DNA from 2 places in the Virgibacillus sp. genome. Region 2 is predicted to be linked to the other one. Evidence: riboswitches for the same ligand, from Rfam matches in the RefSeq annotation. Region 2 holds a riboswitch; the other holds the start of a gene.
What was found. A riboswitch is a leader RNA that binds a small molecule or an ion and turns the genes downstream of it on or off. The one in region 2 is predicted to bind lysine.
Positions count from the first base shown of each region.

Region 1 (9,290 bases), on a different contig from region 2:
CTACTGGAACTTTCACGTGCCTATTATCATAAAAACCTTTTAGCCGTAATTGATCATATCCCCAATCACCAACAATATAATCATATTTAGCTAAAATATCAGAATACCTCTCCTTTACAACACTTTCCTGAAACCCAGCTTTATGATCTTCAATTAACTCATACGTTTTTCCAAAAAGTTCAACCATACTCGATTCCCCTTTAACATCGGTATCTTTTCAGTTTAACACCTTTTACCTAAACGCTCCAGAAAAAAACAGTTATGATTTCAGTTTCGAATAAACAAACTAATAATGATCTTTTAAAAGAATGGAGGGTAAACAATGAAAAGGATAATTCCAATCAGTCTATCTGTTCTCTTTTTAGCCACTGGTTGTATGGATAATAATACTGCCACAAATGAAAGAGAACGTATACAAAACCAACTTGACCCAAATAAAGAAGCTCCTGCAGATAATGACTCAGATAACAGACTGGGCTATGTTCGTTATTCAAAAGAACAAATTGATAATGATAAAGAAAAACAGCACTCCATGCGTATTGACCGTACAAAGATGGCTGATATGATTACTCGTAACATGTTAAGGTCAGATGCTTTTAAGGAAGCTGCTACGTTAGTAACGGATGAAGAAGTACTCATCGCCTATGAAAAGGCAGATGATTTCGATAAAGAAAGAGCATCACAAATGGCAGAGAAAACTGCCGCTTCCATCTTGCCAAGATACTTTGATATCTATTCTACTGATAACACAAACTTAATTAATGACATTCAAAGCTTGCATAATTCAACAACTTCTGAAGACGACTACGACAACACCATTAATAACATCATTAAAGAAATGAAAAATTCAAAATAAACTTTTGTAGAATGGGACAAACGTCAAACCGTTTGTCCTTATTGCACACTATAGAAAGCCACATCATTGCTTTCAAGATGATGGCTAGCTTTTTATATACCATCCATCAAATTTTCGAATCCCAAAAATTTTCTCTGCTAAAACACTCGGAAGGATAAAAATATTTTTTCAGCTAATTTTGTATATAAAAGAAGATTGTAGGAAAAGTTAAACCCAATAACAATTTATAGTTCAAAATGCAAAAAGATTGACTTATTCTAAGTCTTTATAGTGATGAAACACTACTACAATACATAAAATTTTTATACTTCCTATCGTGGATCAAAAGGGTGAAAAAATTGTCTATCAACCGTATTGTTATAACGTTTTTATTATTTACACTTTCCATTATGCTTACGCCTACGCTTGCAAAAGCAGATAGTGATTCTATTTATAAAAAAAGAATGGCATTATTTAAAAAAACAGAAGCAGTAACACAAATTCCATGGTATTATTTTGCTGCCATTGATAACTATGAACGAAACGCAAAAAAAGATGCTGATGATGAACAAGTGATTTCTATTGAAATGCCTACAGAAGCTTGGTTTGGCCTCGGTAATGCAGCAATGATTAATGATGAACGACTCATACGTTTTTTTAATGGTTATGGAAAAGATGGCAACGGCGATCAAATAGCTGACCCGACCAATCCTGAAGATGTTCTCTATACAATGGGAAACTATATTTTGCAGCACGGACAAACAAAAGATGATATTAAGATTGCTCTATGGAATTACTATAATCGAGATTTAACTGTCCAAACCATTATGAATACAGCTAAAGTCTTTAAAAAATTTCAAGACATTGAGTTACTTCAACGAGATTTCCCTGTGTCTACATCTTATAATTATAGTTATCGCAGTACATGGGGAGATCGAAGAGGGTTTGGTGGCTTAAGAATTCATGAGGGGACAGATATTTTTGCCGATTATGGTACTCCTGTGAAGTCAACCACTTATGGGGTAGTGGAAATGATGGGTTGGAACTTATACGGTGGTTGGCGCATTGGAATAAGAGATATATATAATATTTACCATTACTATGGTCACATGAGTGGCTATGAAGATGATATTGAAGTAGGGAAAGTTGTGAAGCCAGGTGATGTGCTTGGAGGAGTCGGTTCTACTGGTTATGGGCCACCTGGTACTTCGGGAAAATTCCCACCACATTTACACTATGGTATGTATAAAGATAATGGGTATAGCGAATGGTCTTTTGATCCATATCCGTACTTGAAAAAGTGGGAACGCATGACAAAACAAAAGGATAAATGATATGCTTTTAAAATGCCAACAATACAAAGCTACATCGCCTTGTATTGTTGGCATTTCCCAATAACATCTTTTTTTTATATTCACATGATCATTCTGATCACTTCATTTTCATCTTTTTAAATAGAGGGTTTTATAAAGCACTTGCTTCAAAACAAGTCTTTATTCAATTGCATACTTTCTTATTTTATCCCATCCGCTTTTATTTTTGTCTTGATTTTCTTATTGCATAAGTAATACTTGCTGCAAGTCCCCCCCAAATAATTACCATTCCTAAGATCATGACAAAGATAGCACTGGAACTCATATTATTTAGCCTCCCTTTGATCCGAATAACCTTTAGCCTCTTTGGAACGCCATTTTGTAGCAGCCATAAAGACACCTATAATTAGTGCTGCGGCAGCAACTGACCAACCTCCAAATAAAATAAATGTATCAGAATAACCTTCATAATTACCTGTTGGTGTATCAAATAACTTCAATATATTTAACCGTAATATATCGAACATCATATATCCTAATACAATTGGTGTAATAACATTTAAACTAACCGGGAACCACCAGCCTAACTTAATATCAGATAATTCATCCGCATGGTTTTTCAAATTTTTCACTTGGCGAAGTAACCAAGCAATTAATACAACTTCTACTAAACCAAGCATTGCTACACCAAATTGATTAATAAAATAATCTGCCGTATCAAGGAAGAACAAGCCACCTTGTGTTGCATAAATGAGCGAAATAAGTGCAGCTATCCCCCCTCCAAACAGGACTGCTTTTCCACGGGATATATTAAACTTATCAGATATACCAGCAATGTATGTTTCCGAAATGGACATTAACGATGTTAACCCAGCTAAAACCAAAGATGCAAAAAACAAGAAACCGAACAATCCATTTAAGCCAGGAAACTCATTAATAATGGCTGGAAAAACAACAAATGCAAGACCAACACCATCCGAAACAACTTCATCTACAGCTACACCGGATTGACCTGCCATAAATCCAAGTACCGAAAAGACGCCTATTCCTGCAAGTAATTCAAAACTAGAGTTTCCAAACCCAGTAATAAATGCATTGTTTGTTATATCTGAATTCTTAGGTAAATAACTTGAATACGTAATCATAATTGCAAATGCGATCGATAGACTAAAAAATATTTGCCCGTAGGCAGCGACCCATACTTCACCTGAAAAAATACTACTAAAATCTGGTTCGAAAAAGGCTTGCAAACCTTGGAGTGCTCCATCCAATGTTACCGCGCGAATAACAATAATTAAAAATATAATAGCTAATGTAGGAATGAAAATGCGATTCGCAATTTCAATTCCTTTTTTCACACCGCGGAACAAGATAAACAAAACAACAATCCAGACTAAAATTAGTGGAATAAATACCCCAGGAACCAAATTCCCTATCTGTCCTGGGTCAACTGTTTTTAAATAATCATTAAATAAAAAACCTTCTGTATCCGCCCCCCAGGATAAATTAATAGAAAAATAGGCATAAGATATTGCCCAGGCAATAATAACAGAATAATAAGTAGAAATCACAAACGCCACCAGCACTGCCCACCAGCCAATAAATTCGGTTTTCCTATTCATTTTTCGAAACGTTAATGGAGCAGAACCGCGGTATTTTTGCCCCATCGTAAATTCCATGATTAAAATAGGAATACCAGCTGTTAATAAGGCAAATAAATACGGAATAAAGAAGGCACCTCCACCATTGCCATAAGCTTCAGCAGGAAAACGCCAAATATTCCCTAATCCCACAGCTGAACCAATGGCTGCCAGAATAAATCCTGCTCTTGTTCCCCACTGCGAACGTGTTTCCATATCTTTTTCCCCCTTTATTCTTCTGTCTAAAAAATTTAGAAAGAATAAATCTTTTAAAAGTTTGGTTTTTTCAGATATTTATGTTTGTATTATAACGGCACTTCATGCATATGTCAAAAAATATTTATGCCCATTATATGGAATACTAAAAAACACACTAAAAATGACCAGTCGATATGTTGAGAGATAATACTAGCCATAAACCTTTAAGCTTTTATGCTTTCCTATAATGCAAAAAACCTCCTTCGGCTTTACGCTAAGAAGTTTTTGATTTCTTAGCGTCGAAACCTTAGAGGCTTTTCACTTCCATACACTTATTGGACCGTTTTTGTTTTTCTCACAAAATGAATAATGGTAGCAAAGGCAATAATAATGGATAGTGACACTAGTAGAGGCAGTAACACTTGATTTGTAAGTCCAACTAAAATGTAACCAATAGATGCAGCTAAAGCTGCAATTAAAGCGTAAGGAAGTTGTGTCATCACATGATCAATATGATTCGCTCCTGCTCCCGTAGCTGACAGAATAGTTGTATCCGATATCGGTGTACAATGATCTCCAAAGACAGCACCAGCTAATACCGCCGCCATAGATGGTAATAGCATTTCCATATCTGTAATACTTGTTACTTCCGCAGCAATCGGTAACATGATTCCAAACGTTCCCCAAGATGTTCCTGTTGCAAGTGCCATAAAACCAGCAATAATGAAAAACAAAAATGGCAATAAAGCAGGGTTTAACGAGGCATCGTTTACGATACCAGCTAAATATTCACCCGTTTCCAAAACCCCAATAATAGAACCTATCATCCAAGCCAAGAGTAGAATATAAATTGCTGGCATCATTGTTTTGGCACCTTCTAAAACAATCTTTAAGCTTGAATTTCTCGGTTTTTGCTGGCTAAGATGGAACAAAAAGGAGGTTAATACTGCAATTACACCACCAGTAAACAAGGATAAGTTTACGTTAGTGTTTGCAAATATAGTAAGTAAATTGATGTTACCTTCTGTAGCCATTGCGCCAGTAATAATCATTGAAGACACTGTTGCTACAATTAGTACACCAATAGGTAATAAAAGATGATAAATTCTCCCATTTTGATGTGCTGTAAACGTGTCACTTAAATCTCCTGGTACATTATCCTGTTTTGGATCAATTAATTCACCTGTTTCCATTGCACGTTTTTCATGTTTTCGCATTGGACCAATATCTACTTTTAAATAAGCAACTAAAAAAACCGCTAAAACTGCTGCGATTGCATATAAATTATAGGGGATCATTTTAACAAAAGCTTCCAAAGGCTCCAATGATGTAATTCCGTTGGCAGCAAATAAGCCACCCATAATTCCAATGATATATGCTCCCCAGCTAGAAATAGGAGATATAACTGTGACAGGTGCAGATGTCGAGTCAATGATATAGGCCAATTTAGCTCGGGAAACTTTATGTCGATCTGTAAGTGGGCGGGCAATCTGACCAACGGCCAAACTGTTAAAATAATCATCTATAAATATAATTAACCCTAAGAATGCACTCATTCCCTGAGCTCCAGAGCGAGTTTTTACTTTTTTTATCATCCAATCACCAAAGGCTTTGCTTCCTCCAGACGCTTGTAAAAAAGCAGTCATCATCCCTAATAATATTAAAAATGATAGCAATAGAATATTCCCAGTATTTAGTGCTCCATCAGAGACAAAAATGGTATAAAACTGTGTCCAAATCTCGTGGAATGAATCTAAAACAGAAAAATTATGGATAAGCAGCGCGCCTACTACAATTCCAGTTCCTAAAGATAATAAAACATTTCTCGTTAAGAGAACTAGTACCAGCATCAAAACTGCTGGGATAAGTGAAAAAATTGTTCCTTCCATTCCGGTTACCTCCATAAAAATTGGTTGCAATCGAGCAAGGAAACATACTGTTCAAGGAGAGAGGGGATAAGTGAATTGAAGTTTTTTAAGTTAAAACATAGAAAAAGACAATGATAGAAAATAACCTACCATTGTCTTTACAATATACGTTATCCTCCATTTCGATCAGTAGTTCTCCATGCATGTTGCTTGCTGCATGACAGTATACCTCTTATTCAAAAGCATACCAGCAATACGAAGTGCGACCCTTACATACTGCTTCGGCAATATATCCTTTCATCTACCTTCATCGTTGTCATCCTCCAATAGACTACTCTTATATACTGCACCTCTACCTCACCGATCTGATAAGGTTTAAATATTCTATTTATAAAAGTAATTATAACATTTTAATTGTCTCGATTCAAGTCATCTTTGGGAACGGAAATGTTAGGTGCGTTTTCACCATCACCTCCGTAAAATTGTGGAACATCGCCCATAATTACACGAGAATCTACATATACCTTCGTACGAATTTCTGCTGACTCCGTACTAAACGGTACAACAATTTGTGCATTTACTGTCACTGGTATATATATTTCTATTAAAGCAGCATTGATCCCAAAGTCTTTCATAATATATTCCACATCTGATTGAATACTACCAACAATCTCAAAATGAACCGGTATTTTAGGTCCTAGATTTGCTAAGATCGTGCTCCCAGTAGCTTGACCTATTGGAATCTCAACAACTGTAGGGTCTTTATCCGCTAACTCATTTGCTGTATCTCCATAATCCTGTGGTGGCATGTCGGGATCTTCTGTATCCAATGTTTGCCCTTTATTCATACCGTACAAAAAGTATTCTGCTCGTTTGGTAGCCGCTCGAAGCGCACGATTTACAGCAGCGGATTTCCACCCGACAATAGATACATCATTTTCCGAATTAACTTCCATTAAATCATCAAAGCTAATATTTTCAGTCGATTTCACTGCTTCATTAATCGTTCTCGTAGCAAATTCTCTTGTTTTTTGATTTGCTATCTCCATCAAAGGAGGAGTTATCCCTTTATCAACAATTAAAATACTAAGGGAGGTCAAAAGAACAAAAGCAATTGTCGTCAACAATAATATTATTTTCAAAGGGGAGTCTGTTCGTAATTTCCTTCTTGGTCGCTTTTTCATCAAAAAACCTCCTCAAAGCAAGTCTATGTATGCTGAAGGAGGATTAGAATGAAAAATTCTATCATTCCATGTTTCATATAAAGTGTATCTTTCATTCATGAGCGTTTCTTTTCTGCCCCACGAATTATTTAAAGAAGAAATAAAATTTAAATAGTGTTATCTCTTACTATACAGGCTTTCTTAAAGCAGGAGCTTCACAGACTGGTGGAATGCTAAAAAACATCACCCATACATACGTCTTAAAGTTTGTGCCAATATATCCCGCAGAAATGCTGGCAAATAGTATTTTTTCATTTCCGAACGTGCAATTTCCGGAATTAATCTTCCAAACGTAAACGTATCAGCGGTAGCCAATGTATACATTTGATTCGGTTGTAATGGAACGCCCTCTGTTTGACATACTTGTTTAACAAATACTGCTCCATCTTTTAATTTCTCTAATTGCGGTGTTAAACCTGAAAAAGCCATTCTACCTATCATTTTCCCGCGAAAACCAAACCCTTTTAACTGAAATTCCATAAATTCTTCTGTTAAAGAAGAACGGATAGCTTCTACTATTTCACTTCCAGTTAATTCAACGACACATGTATTTATCGGATGTGGACAAATACGGTGAATGTCCCCGTATGTGACAACTCCTTTAGGCAAACTTTCTAGTAATACACCCGCATTTAGCATAGCAAAATCAGCATCTGTTTGCTCTTTTAGCGCTGCTGTTAAAGCTTGTAAAATTGGAGTTACTTTGCGCCAATTCACTTTTAAACAGCTGGATAATTGAACAACTGGTTCCGACAATCTAATTTTTGCTTGCTCTTCATACGCTACTAGCAATTCTTCTGTATCTAGGTCTTTTGGCAAATGGCTAATATTTGTCGTGTGTGCCTGTTTGTTTTTTAATTTACCTTGCTTATGATCCCATGTTAAACTGACTTCACCAACATAGTAACAATTTTTTCCTGCAGCAGTAAGAAGGCTATTATTCACACGTTCACCATTTTTTAACAAATGATGTGTATGTCCACCTATAATTACATCAACACTTGGAAATCGACGGGCTATTTCACAATCCTCACTATATCCTAAGTGAGATAAAACGATAATGATGTCCGCTTCACGGTTCACAGTATCTAACAAGTACTCCAACTGTTCTAAAGGCGGAGAAACATGCCAGCCCAGCAACTCATAATACGCATTAAAAGGCGCCGTGAGTCCTAACACAGCAATTTTGACCCCTTGTTTTGAGGTTACTATTTTATAAGACTGTAGCCAGCTTGGTGCTTTTCCAATCGTATTATGTAAATTCCCACAAACTACTGTAAATTTTGCCTCATCGTATAATGCATGGAGCTCATCATGAGAAATAGTAATGCCCTCATTGTTACCAAGTGTAACGATATCGTAACCAGCTTCATTTAATAAAGCAGTATTTGCTTGCCCCTTAAATGCTTCTGCTATTGGATGTACTCTATCCATATGATCACCAATATCTACCGTCCAGCACGAATCGCCTATTCTTTCACAACGTCGTTTCGACTGCTTTAAAAAATACGATACTTGGGACCAATGATCAAACTTACTATGTAAATCGTTCGTATAATAAAAATAGATTTGTTCTTCCATTTTACAAATACTCCTTATGACAGCCCTTGGAAAATCATTCGAATACCAATTATAATTAATAAAATGCGCAAAATCCATTCAAGCGCTTTTCCAGTCAAACGTTGATTGATCATGGCACCTAATTTTCCACCAATCCATGCTCCTGGAATAAAGAAAAGCGCATATTGCCATTCCAAATGACCAAGTGAAATATGCGTGCTAGCTCCAATTAGACTAATAAATAAAATCATAAACATAGATGTCGCTGTAGCTACATGCGTAGGTATACCAAATAAAAGGATCATAGCGGGAACCATGATTGATCCACCACCAATACCAAACAAGCCGGAAAGAACCCCTACAACTAGCGACAACACAAAGGCTATCCAAGCCGAAAAATGATAATAATACGTTTTACCGTCTATATAAAAACTCCGTAAACTTTGATTTTTAGGTTCAACTTGCGAGGTTATCTTTCGTTTCATAAAAAACAACATGGACACTGCGATCATAACGATTCCAAAGTAAAATAAAAACGGCTCTGTATCCATAAACTTGTTGAGCCAAGAGCCAAAAACACTTCCAGGAATACTCCCTGAAATAAGCCACAAACCTGCTTTATAATCAATCCGTTTTGTTTTTACATAAGCAAT
Region 1 is NZ_JABXHF010000051.1:13,928-23,217, forward strand. It holds gene HLX49_RS11640 (YutD family protein) at 1-187, opposite strand, end outside; gene HLX49_RS11645 (YhcN/YlaJ family sporulation lipoprotein) at 323-856, shown strand; gene HLX49_RS11650 (M23 family metallopeptidase) at 1,246-2,169, shown strand; gene HLX49_RS11655 (methionine/alanine import family NSS transporter small subunit) at 2,369-2,473, opposite strand; gene HLX49_RS11660 (sodium-dependent transporter) at 2,475-4,004, opposite strand; gene HLX49_RS11665 (Na+/H+ antiporter NhaC family protein) at 4,319-5,875, opposite strand; lysine riboswitch at 6,037-6,217, opposite strand; gene yunB (sporulation protein YunB) at 6,265-7,038, opposite strand; gene HLX49_RS11675 (bifunctional metallophosphatase/5'-nucleotidase) at 7,261-8,658, opposite strand; gene HLX49_RS11680 (sulfite exporter TauE/SafE family protein) at 8,673-9,290, opposite strand, start outside.
Region 1: another riboswitch for lysine. It lies ahead of HLX49_RS11665 (Na+/H+ antiporter NhaC family protein); the one in region 2 lies ahead of dapA (4-hydroxy-tetrahydrodipicolinate synthase).

Region 2 (9,290 bases):
ATTGGAGGGGAAGGTAATTGGGGAAGCAACTGTTAGCACATATAGCCTTACTTAGAAATGCTACTACAGACCAAAAGTTTATCATTGATGATCAATACCTTGTGCGTGCCTTTTCAAGTGAACAATCGTCAAATAGGCAAGCGGAATTTCATACACTTGCAAAGCTTTCTCCTTAAATTTGCTGAGTAAAAAACAAGGTCTATCCAAAAAGTATTTGGCTAGACCTTGTTCGTTTTTCACAAGTTAACGTTTTTAATTAGAAAGCAATTGTATATTTTAGACGTTTTCACTTTTTTGTGAGCGTCAAGAAACAGATGCTGTTCTTTAAACGATTTAAACGTATATTTTTTTGTTGTGCTTATTTTTCGCCACTTAGCTCAATTAAAATTTTAGCTTGAGACTTATCTGTAGATAATAATTCAAATCCTTTTTCTACGATGTCATCTAATTGAATTTGGTTAGTAATAATGGATTGTGGTTTTAATTGTCCACTTGCCATTAAGTCGATTGTTTGTTGGAAAGATGTTGGTGTGTACGCAATAGTAGAAGTGATTTTCACACCTTTTCCAGTTAGTTGCATTGGGTTCCACTCAATTGGTCTAGCAAAAATAGAAACGATGACCATCGTTCCACGTGGTTTTGTTACTTCAATAGATTGTTTGAAAGTAGGCGCTACACCAGCAACTTCAAATGAAGCATTGACACCCTCAGGTACGATATCGAAAACAGCTTTTACTGGATCTGTTTCCCCTGAATTAATGACGTGTGTCGCACCAACTTCTTTTGCTTTTTCTAAACGTGTTTCAGATAAGTCTAATGCGATAATTTTGCTTGCTCCAGCTGCTCTTGCTGCTAGGATGGTTAACAAACCAATTGGACCAGCACCAAATACTGCAACAGTGTCGCCAAATTGCATGCCAGCTTCTTTCACAGCTTGAACTGCTACTGCTGTAGGTTCAATTAATGCCCCATCTTGTAAAGTTAATGGTTCTGGTAAAAGATACACGTTGTTTTCTGGAACATTGGCAAAAGATGTGAATCCACCATCTGTGTGCAAGCCTACAAAAGAAAAACCATCATATGGATCAAGATCTTCTGATTTGTCGCCATGCGTAATAGTTGGATTTACAGCTACGCGGTCGCCTGGTTTGAAGTTTGTTACCTTTGCCCCAACTTCTTCAATGACACCAGCAAATTCATGCCCCATGGTAAGCGGCGCAATACCACCAGCTAATTCATCTTCTTTTTCTGTTGGAATAAATACTGGACCTTCTTCATACTCATGTAAGTCACTACCGCATAGACCAGCCCATGCAACCTTTACTTTAACCTCTGTGTCTTTTAATGGTTTTTGTTCTCTTTCTTCTACGCGAATGTCTTTTTGTCCATACCATACTGCTGCTTTCATAATGTTGTTACCCCCAAAAGAAAATTTTTACAAACTAACTCCGGTATTATTGTATCGCAGATTTACAAATTTCGACACTCTTTTGTTTGAGTTAACGACAATGTAACAAAATGTTCATATTTCTTAGGTTTATCTTCAAGGGATTACAACTGTATAGAAGGTACTCACTTCATGGTAATGAATAAATCTATTTTAAAATACCAGTGGCAGTAAGTTGTTGTTCTAGTGTATCCCATTCCATTTTTGTTAAGTTCTGTATTGGTAGACGGACATCTCCAACCGTAATGCCTAGCATATTTAGAGCACTTTTAACCGGAGCCGGACTTGACTGAGCAAACATTGCTTTCATTATTGGCAGTAATTTTTGGTGCGATTTTGCGCTTGTGGTGATGTCACCATTTCTAAAGTGCTGGATCATTTCCTGCATTTGGTTACCAATAATATGAGAGGAAACGGATACAATGCCATTTGCACCAATGGCAATGGCAGGTAGCGTTAAGCTATCATCTCCACAGTATAAAGTGAAACTATCTGGAGTGTTAGAGATTATGGTTGTCATTTGATCTAAATTACCACTTGCTTCTTTAACCGATACAATATTCTCTATGTTGGAAAGACGATTGATCGTATCCGCTTCCACTTGGACAGAAGTTCTGCCAGGTACGTTATAAAGCATTATTGGTAAATGTGTTGCGTTAGCAATCGTAGCAAAATGCTGATAAATACCTTCTTGAGAAGGCTTGTTGTAGTAAGGGGTGACAAGCATAATTGCGTCGACACCAGTTTTTTCAGCCAGCTTGGTTAATTCAATGGAAGCTTTCGTATTATTAGAACCTGTTCCGGCTATTATTTTTGCTCGTCCTTTAGAAACTGTAACTACATGTTTAAATAAAGCTATTTTTTCATCATTGGTTAACGTTGGTGATTCTCCAGTAGTACCAGCAATAACTAAGCTATCCGATCCATTTTCAATTAAGTAGTTGACAAGTTTTTCAACGGCATAAAAATCAATATTTTCGTTGTTGTCAAATGGTGTTACCATTGCAGTGATAACTTGGCCAAAATTCATTACTTCACACCCTTTTTTAAAATTATAGTGTAGGTAACAAGGCAATTTTGTCCGCAAAAAAGCAACAGCGACGGCATATCGCTGCTGCTTTGAAAGTTTAAAAGCTTCATGCGTCTAGATAGCCCTCCATATAGTTACCTATATGACAGTCCTGTATTTGTTCAATAGCAGAACCAGTTGTAGAAGTAATGAGTTCTCTACAACTTCGGCAAAGCACCCTTTTCACTATTTTCCATGGATCTCATTATCCTCCAATAGTGTACTTTTGAGCCTCGCACCTCTATCCTTATTTCAATAACATTTTGAAATAGGAATATATTCGATTGTCTGTACTATAGCAGATTTCTCCTTGTTATGCAAGAACACTTTTTACGTGTTTTATCTATATAAAATGCCTAAGATTAGCATACTTTGGTCCATTATCTATTATAGAATTGAAATCTAATCTAAGGCGTGCTTGCAAGCCACCTTTTGTCTAAAGTTCTTGATCTAGGCTTTAGCTAAGTGATACCTACGTTAATTGCATATTAGTGAGGCAGGTTGGGTCTTCTGTATAAGAGGAAAATTCAGATTGAACTTGTTTACCATCATGCTCTATTGTTATATGGTATTTTTTGTCTCTAGGAACCCATAAGTCAATAAAACCATTTGCCAAAGACATTACTTTTTCATCGACAACGACATTACCATCTTCATCTTCAATATATACATCGAATTCTTTCTTTACCATTTCGCCTTGGCATCCTGTTAAACTATGGTAAGTACAAGGATGCGTTTGTTCTACGAATGGAGCAATAGAAACGAAAAATTCATCTTTAGGGAGTTCATAGCTTTTTTCTTTTCCAGCTGTAGTATTTACAACTAGCTCTTCACCTGTAATCGAAGCTGATTCTGCTTTTTTTTTGTCCGTGCTGTAATCGTTTACTAACTGTTTAACGTCTACTTTATCACTATTCTCTTCAGTTTCACTTGTCGTATCGTCGTTATTACATGCAACTAGTATTAGTCCGAATAGTGATAGTAGCAAGAAGAGTAGTAAGGATTTTAATTTCAATATCGTCACCTCCATCTTATAGTTTATTGTTTGAGAAAAGTATAGCAAATCGTTCATTAAACAATCAATCATTTGCTAGCAGATGGTTATTTACCAAAAAGGTCGATTTTAAAAAATTACACTTTCAAAAACCTATATATAGTGGTTTATCCAATAATCCAAACGCTATATGCCGTGCATAAAATGATCTTTAGAACCTTAATTGTTACTATCATAAAAAAGTGCAAATATTTTTTCTTGTAGAACATTTAATATGAAAAAGGTATCTATTGGTTATATATCTAAATAATGGGTGTCAGGAATATAATGTAAATATTTGAAGGAGAAATAAATTAAATGATGTTATAAACAATGATTCTGGAGACATCATCGGTCCTAGCTTTAATTGGGGGTTTTTGGGATTGTCTAAAAGTGACAGCGTCTTTTTCTTATTAAAAAGCACCTTTTCCTTCTATTTTTCGAAACCAGATATAGGCTGGTTTCCATAGATGTTAAGAAGTTTCTCCCTCTCCGCGTTTTACTTTTTATTCATTTGCGCTTAGACTTTAAGTACACATCTCTTTAAAAAGGAAGGTATCATCATGAAAAATAATTTTCTTGGATATGCAGGGACGTACACGCGTAATACAAGTAAGGGTATCTATCGTTTTGAATTAGATCCAAAAGCGAAAAAAATAACAGCAGTTGAAGTAGCCGCTGAAGTTGGGAGCCCAACGTATGTAGCCGTTAGTGAAGATAACCGTTACTTGTTCTCCATTGGACAAGACGGAGATTTAGGCGGTGTACAAGCTTATCAAATAAAACAAGAAACAGGGGAACTAATAAAAATAGATGAACAACTAACAGAAGGGAAATCCCCATGTCACTTATCCATTTATGACAATCAAATAGTTACTGGTAATTACCATAGAGGCGAGGTAGTTTTATACGCTTTTGAAGATAACAAAGCATTAGTAACTGCGTCCGCTATACAACATAACGGTGATGGTCCTCATGAGCGTCAAGAAAAATCACACGTTCATTTTGCTGGATTTACGCCAGATCATAACTATGTAGTCGTTTGTGATCTAGGTACAGATGAGCTAGTAACCTACCGTATAGAAGATAATAAACTTGTTCGTCATCAAACACGAACCGTAAAACCGGGAAGTGGTCCAAGACATATTGTATTTCATCCCAATGGGAAAACAGCGTATTTACTTACGGAGCTTAGTTCAGAAGTAATTGTTCTAGATTATGATGCACAAACAGGAAGTTTTTCAGAAAAGCAAACCGTGCTTGCGAAACCAGCAGATTTCACAGAAACAAACGATGCTAGTGCGATTCATATCTCGTCAGACGGAAAATTTGTTTACACTGGTAATCGCGGTCACAATAGTATCGCGCTATTTGAAGTAGATGCAGAAACAGACGAATTAACCTTTATAGAATTTACTGCAACAGGCGGAGAGTGGCCACGTGATTTTGTATTAGATCCTAGTGAGTCCTTCATTGTTGCTTCCAATCAGCATAGTGGAAACTTAGTTTTATTTGCACGCGATCAAAAGACGGGAAAATTAACACCAATGGATTCTACTGTCGAAGTTCCTGAAGTAGTCTGTGTGAAATTTTTAAACTAGTTTTACATTGCTTGAATATACGAAATAACAGTATTACAATTACTAATCCGTTAAAGACTTGGCTTAAAGCCAAGTCTTTTTCATTTTATCAACTAATAAAATGAAGAAATGACTAAATATACCATAATATCCACCGATATAAACAAAGCAAAAGCAAAAAACATCTTCTAAGGAGGGGAGCAAAAAATATGTTAACCGTTGCAGCTCAAATCGTAGAAATCTTAAAAGCACAAGGCTGCCAGTATGCCTTTGGAGTTCCAGGTAAGCCTATTGTGCCGCTCATTTTAGAAATGGAACATCACGACATGGATTTTGTATTAGCACGACATGAATGTAGTGCTGGTTATATGGCAACAGGCTATGCCTTGAAAAATGATAGTTTAGCAGTTGCTATTGGTACATCAGGTCCTGGAGGAACGAACCTTCTTACAGCCGCAGCACAAGCAAAAGCATATCATGCACCTGTCTTGTTTATTACTGGTCATCCACCATTAACGGATATGGGGAAGCCAGTTGGTCAAGACTCAAGTATGTTTGGTACGGATTTAACAGAAATGTTTCGTTCTGTAACGTTGTTTAGCGCAAAGGTAGAGGATGCAAACCTGTTAAAAAAATATATTCAGTACGCTTTAGAACGAGCCTTGCTTGGAGAAAAAGGGCCAGTACATTTATCCATTCCCCTAGATGTACTTATTAATAAGATAGCCCCATTCTCATCGCCTATAAAGCTAATAAATGATACTCCTATTTCAGGGAATCTGAAGCAAGCAGCCCACATATTGCAAGATGCGAAACGTCCTGTTTTATTGTTAGGAAAAGGGGTTCACATAGCTAAGGCTTACCGAGAAGTAATGCAGTTTAGTGAAAAATGGAATATTCCGGTCATGACCACACCAGGAGGTAAAGGCACATTTCCCACAAAACATCGACTTTCATTAGGGGCGTATGGACTAGGTGGGACTGAAGCCGCTACTGCTTATATGGCAGAGGGTGTAGATGTGATGGTTGTTATTGGATCTAAGTTGACGGATATGTCAATAGCTGGATTGGCAAGTGAACAATACCCTAAAACAATGATTCATTTTGATCAACAGGCTGATTTTATCGGAAAGTCTATTTTAGTAGATACTGTATTTGTTAAAGGAGATGCAAAGAAGAATCTTCAGCAGTTAAATACGAACTATTCTTCAAATAGGGAAACGCCCAATTTAAAGCCGTATTGGAAAAAAGAAATACTTGATTTAGAAGAAAAGAAAAAAGACCAAGCTCCATACCAAAATTTATCTACAGCAGAAGTTATGAAATGTTTAAGAGCCGTATTACCTGAGGAGACCGTTGTATTTGGAGATGATGGTAGCCATACTTTCTATGCTATTAAATATTTTGATATTGTAAAATCTGGTACTTTCTTTTTTGACGATGTATTTGGTGCAATGGGGCACGGGCTTAATTTTGCAATCGGAGCAAAAATAGCTACAAAAGAAATACCTGTTGTTAGTTTTACGGGTGATGGCTGTGTGATGATGCAAGGAACGGAAATATCGACAGCTGTAAACCAAAAAATACCAATGATTTTCTATGTGTTTAATAATGGCATGCTTGACATGGTAGATAAAGGCATGCGTTATAACATTGGTAAATCAGCAGGAACAAGGTATACGACTGCAATGAATGCGACATTGTTTGCTGAATCTCTAGGCGCAATCGGTTATCGTTGCACAAAAATGGAAGAAATTGTCGAAGCAACTGAAATAGCGTTAAAAGAACGACAAACAGCAGTTATTGAAATCCTAGTGGAAAAAGAGGAAGTCCCTCCAACATTAAAACGTGGGTAAGGTGCAAATTTGCCATCTTTCCCTTCTTTATATGAATACCAAGATAGGAGATGAACATATTGACTAAACAAGAAAGAGGATGGAAGCAAATTGAAGAATTAGCCGGTTCTAAAGGAATAGATGCGATGAAAGAAGTTGAAAAGTTTTCGCCGCGTTTAGCTAAGCTTGCTTTAGAATTTGGCTATGGGGATGTTTATCACAATGATTCGCTTGATTTAAAGCAACGAGCCCTTATTACGCTATCTTCTTTAATCACCCAAGGAGATGCTGGTAGAGGATTAACCTATCATTTCCATGCAGCACTAAACGTTGGTGTTCATCAGTCGGAAATTTTAGAATTAATAAATCATTGTAGTGCCTACGCAGGATTTCCAAAGGCAATTCATGCATTGCATATTTTTAAATCAGTAGTTGAAGAAAGGGAGAAGAACAATGGCTAAGTATGAAATGAAAGTGTATAAAGATGTACTATATTTTAACTACTTTGAAATGGCTGGGACGAAAGAGGAAGCTGAGAAACATGCAAATGCAGTAAAAGAGGTTTTACAAAAACCCGAAATAAAAAAATTCCTTAATGATAATAGCAAGATTATAGGTGTAGCTAAGCCAGAGGTGAATATGGTATGGGGGAAATTTATGGAATGGGTAAGCAGTAATATTGAGAAAAACGCTACTGTAGCACCAAGTGTGGCGCTAAAAATGCAGTTGAATCGCTTATCTAGAACAGCAGGTACATATGACTCCATACGAGCTTTTACGAAATTAGATGAAGCACTGGAGTTCATGGGTATTCCAGAATTCAAAATAAATGAAGGATGAAAAGAGATGAAAAAAGTAGGAAGAAGCTTAACGGTTTATCAAACATTATTATTGTATTTATTTTTATTTACTTTAATTATTACTTTTATACCTTTGATTACACTTTTCATATTCATTATCTCAGATATTAGTTTGAAGTCTATTTCTGCATTAATCGGGCTATCTATTGCAAGTTTACTCTCCCTGTGTTTTGCCTATATCTATGGACATTTTCTGTTTTCTCCGTTTAAACAAAGTGTAAAAGATATAGATGTTAGCAGAGATGATTCTCTTCACCATCCTGTTTATAAGTGGGTGAAGGAGTGGATAATGAATACAGAGAATAATTATTCAGTAAATGAACAAGATCGACAAGTAATGGAATTAGTTGAACAAACAGCTGCATCTTCTCAGCAGCTGATGTCTACAACGGAAGAGACGACGAAAGCAACAGGCGAAATTTCTGCGTCCATTCAAGAATTAGCTTCTGGAGCAGATATGCAAACACAATCCATTCAAACGATTAATGATTCTTCATCGCAAGTCTTTTTTACTTTAACTGAAATAGATGAAAGTACGAAATTTGTGAAAGAGACGTCGAAAACGGCTAAGAAAAATGCGAAAAACGGAAGTGAAGTTGTTTTTAGTGCTACCGAGCAAATGGATGAGATAGCGAAGCAAGTGGATGATTCTATTCACGTCGTAAATGATTTAAAAGAAAAAATGAATCAGGTCGGAGAAATATTGTCGCTTATAACGGATATATCAAATCAAACGAATCTGCTTTCTTTAAATGCTGCAATTGAGGCTGCGCGTGCGGGTGAGCATGGGAAAGGGTTCTCTGTAGTTGCTGAAGAAGTTCGCAAATTAGCAGAGCAAACAAATGCAGCAACAGCTAAAACTCAACATCTAATTGATGAAATTCAAGGTGGAACAAAAGAAGTTATTCATGTCATTCAGGAAAGTGGAAATACCATTAAACAAGGTGTATCCAGAAATGGTGAAATTTCTCAAGTATTTCAGCTTATTTCTCAAGATGTGGATGTAGTGGATGAATTTATTCAAGATTTATCAGAAGCTGTTCATGAGGTAAAGGAAAATATGAATGGTGTTACTTCATCTATGGAAGATGTATCTAGTGTTGCAAGTCAATCGACAGCTAATCTACAAAATATTGTGGCTGTCGTTGAGGAACTAAATGCGTCTATGCAGGAAGTATCTTCTTCAGCCTCATTACTGGCTGATATATCGACGAAATTAAATGATCAAGTAGACAATGAGTGGAATAAATAGGGTTTTTTAATTAAACATATGGGCTAGCTTGTATTACTATATTTGTTAGTGATTAGTACTTGTGCTTTTATCTTGACCTTCTTATGTAAAGAAGGTCTTTTTAATGGTCTAGGAAATTATAAAATTTTGCAGCTGTGGATAAACTTACTAAGTTATTTAGCCACGTTCGACTCCAGCGCCCAGCAACTAGGCGACTTCACGAATCGCCCTACGA
Region 2 is NZ_JABXHF010000043.1:28,396-37,685, forward strand. It holds gene HLX49_RS10430 (hypothetical protein) at 18-176, shown strand; gene HLX49_RS10435 (2,3-butanediol dehydrogenase) at 359-1,408, opposite strand; gene dapA (4-hydroxy-tetrahydrodipicolinate synthase) at 1,596-2,477, opposite strand; lysine riboswitch at 2,589-2,768, opposite strand; gene HLX49_RS10445 (CueP family metal-binding protein) at 2,989-3,531, opposite strand; gene HLX49_RS10450 (lactonase family protein) at 4,113-5,150, shown strand; gene HLX49_RS10455 (thiamine pyrophosphate-binding protein) at 5,339-6,985, shown strand; gene HLX49_RS10460 (carboxymuconolactone decarboxylase family protein) at 7,045-7,425, shown strand; gene HLX49_RS10465 (hypothetical protein) at 7,418-7,804, shown strand; gene HLX49_RS10470 (methyl-accepting chemotaxis protein) at 7,811-9,076, shown strand.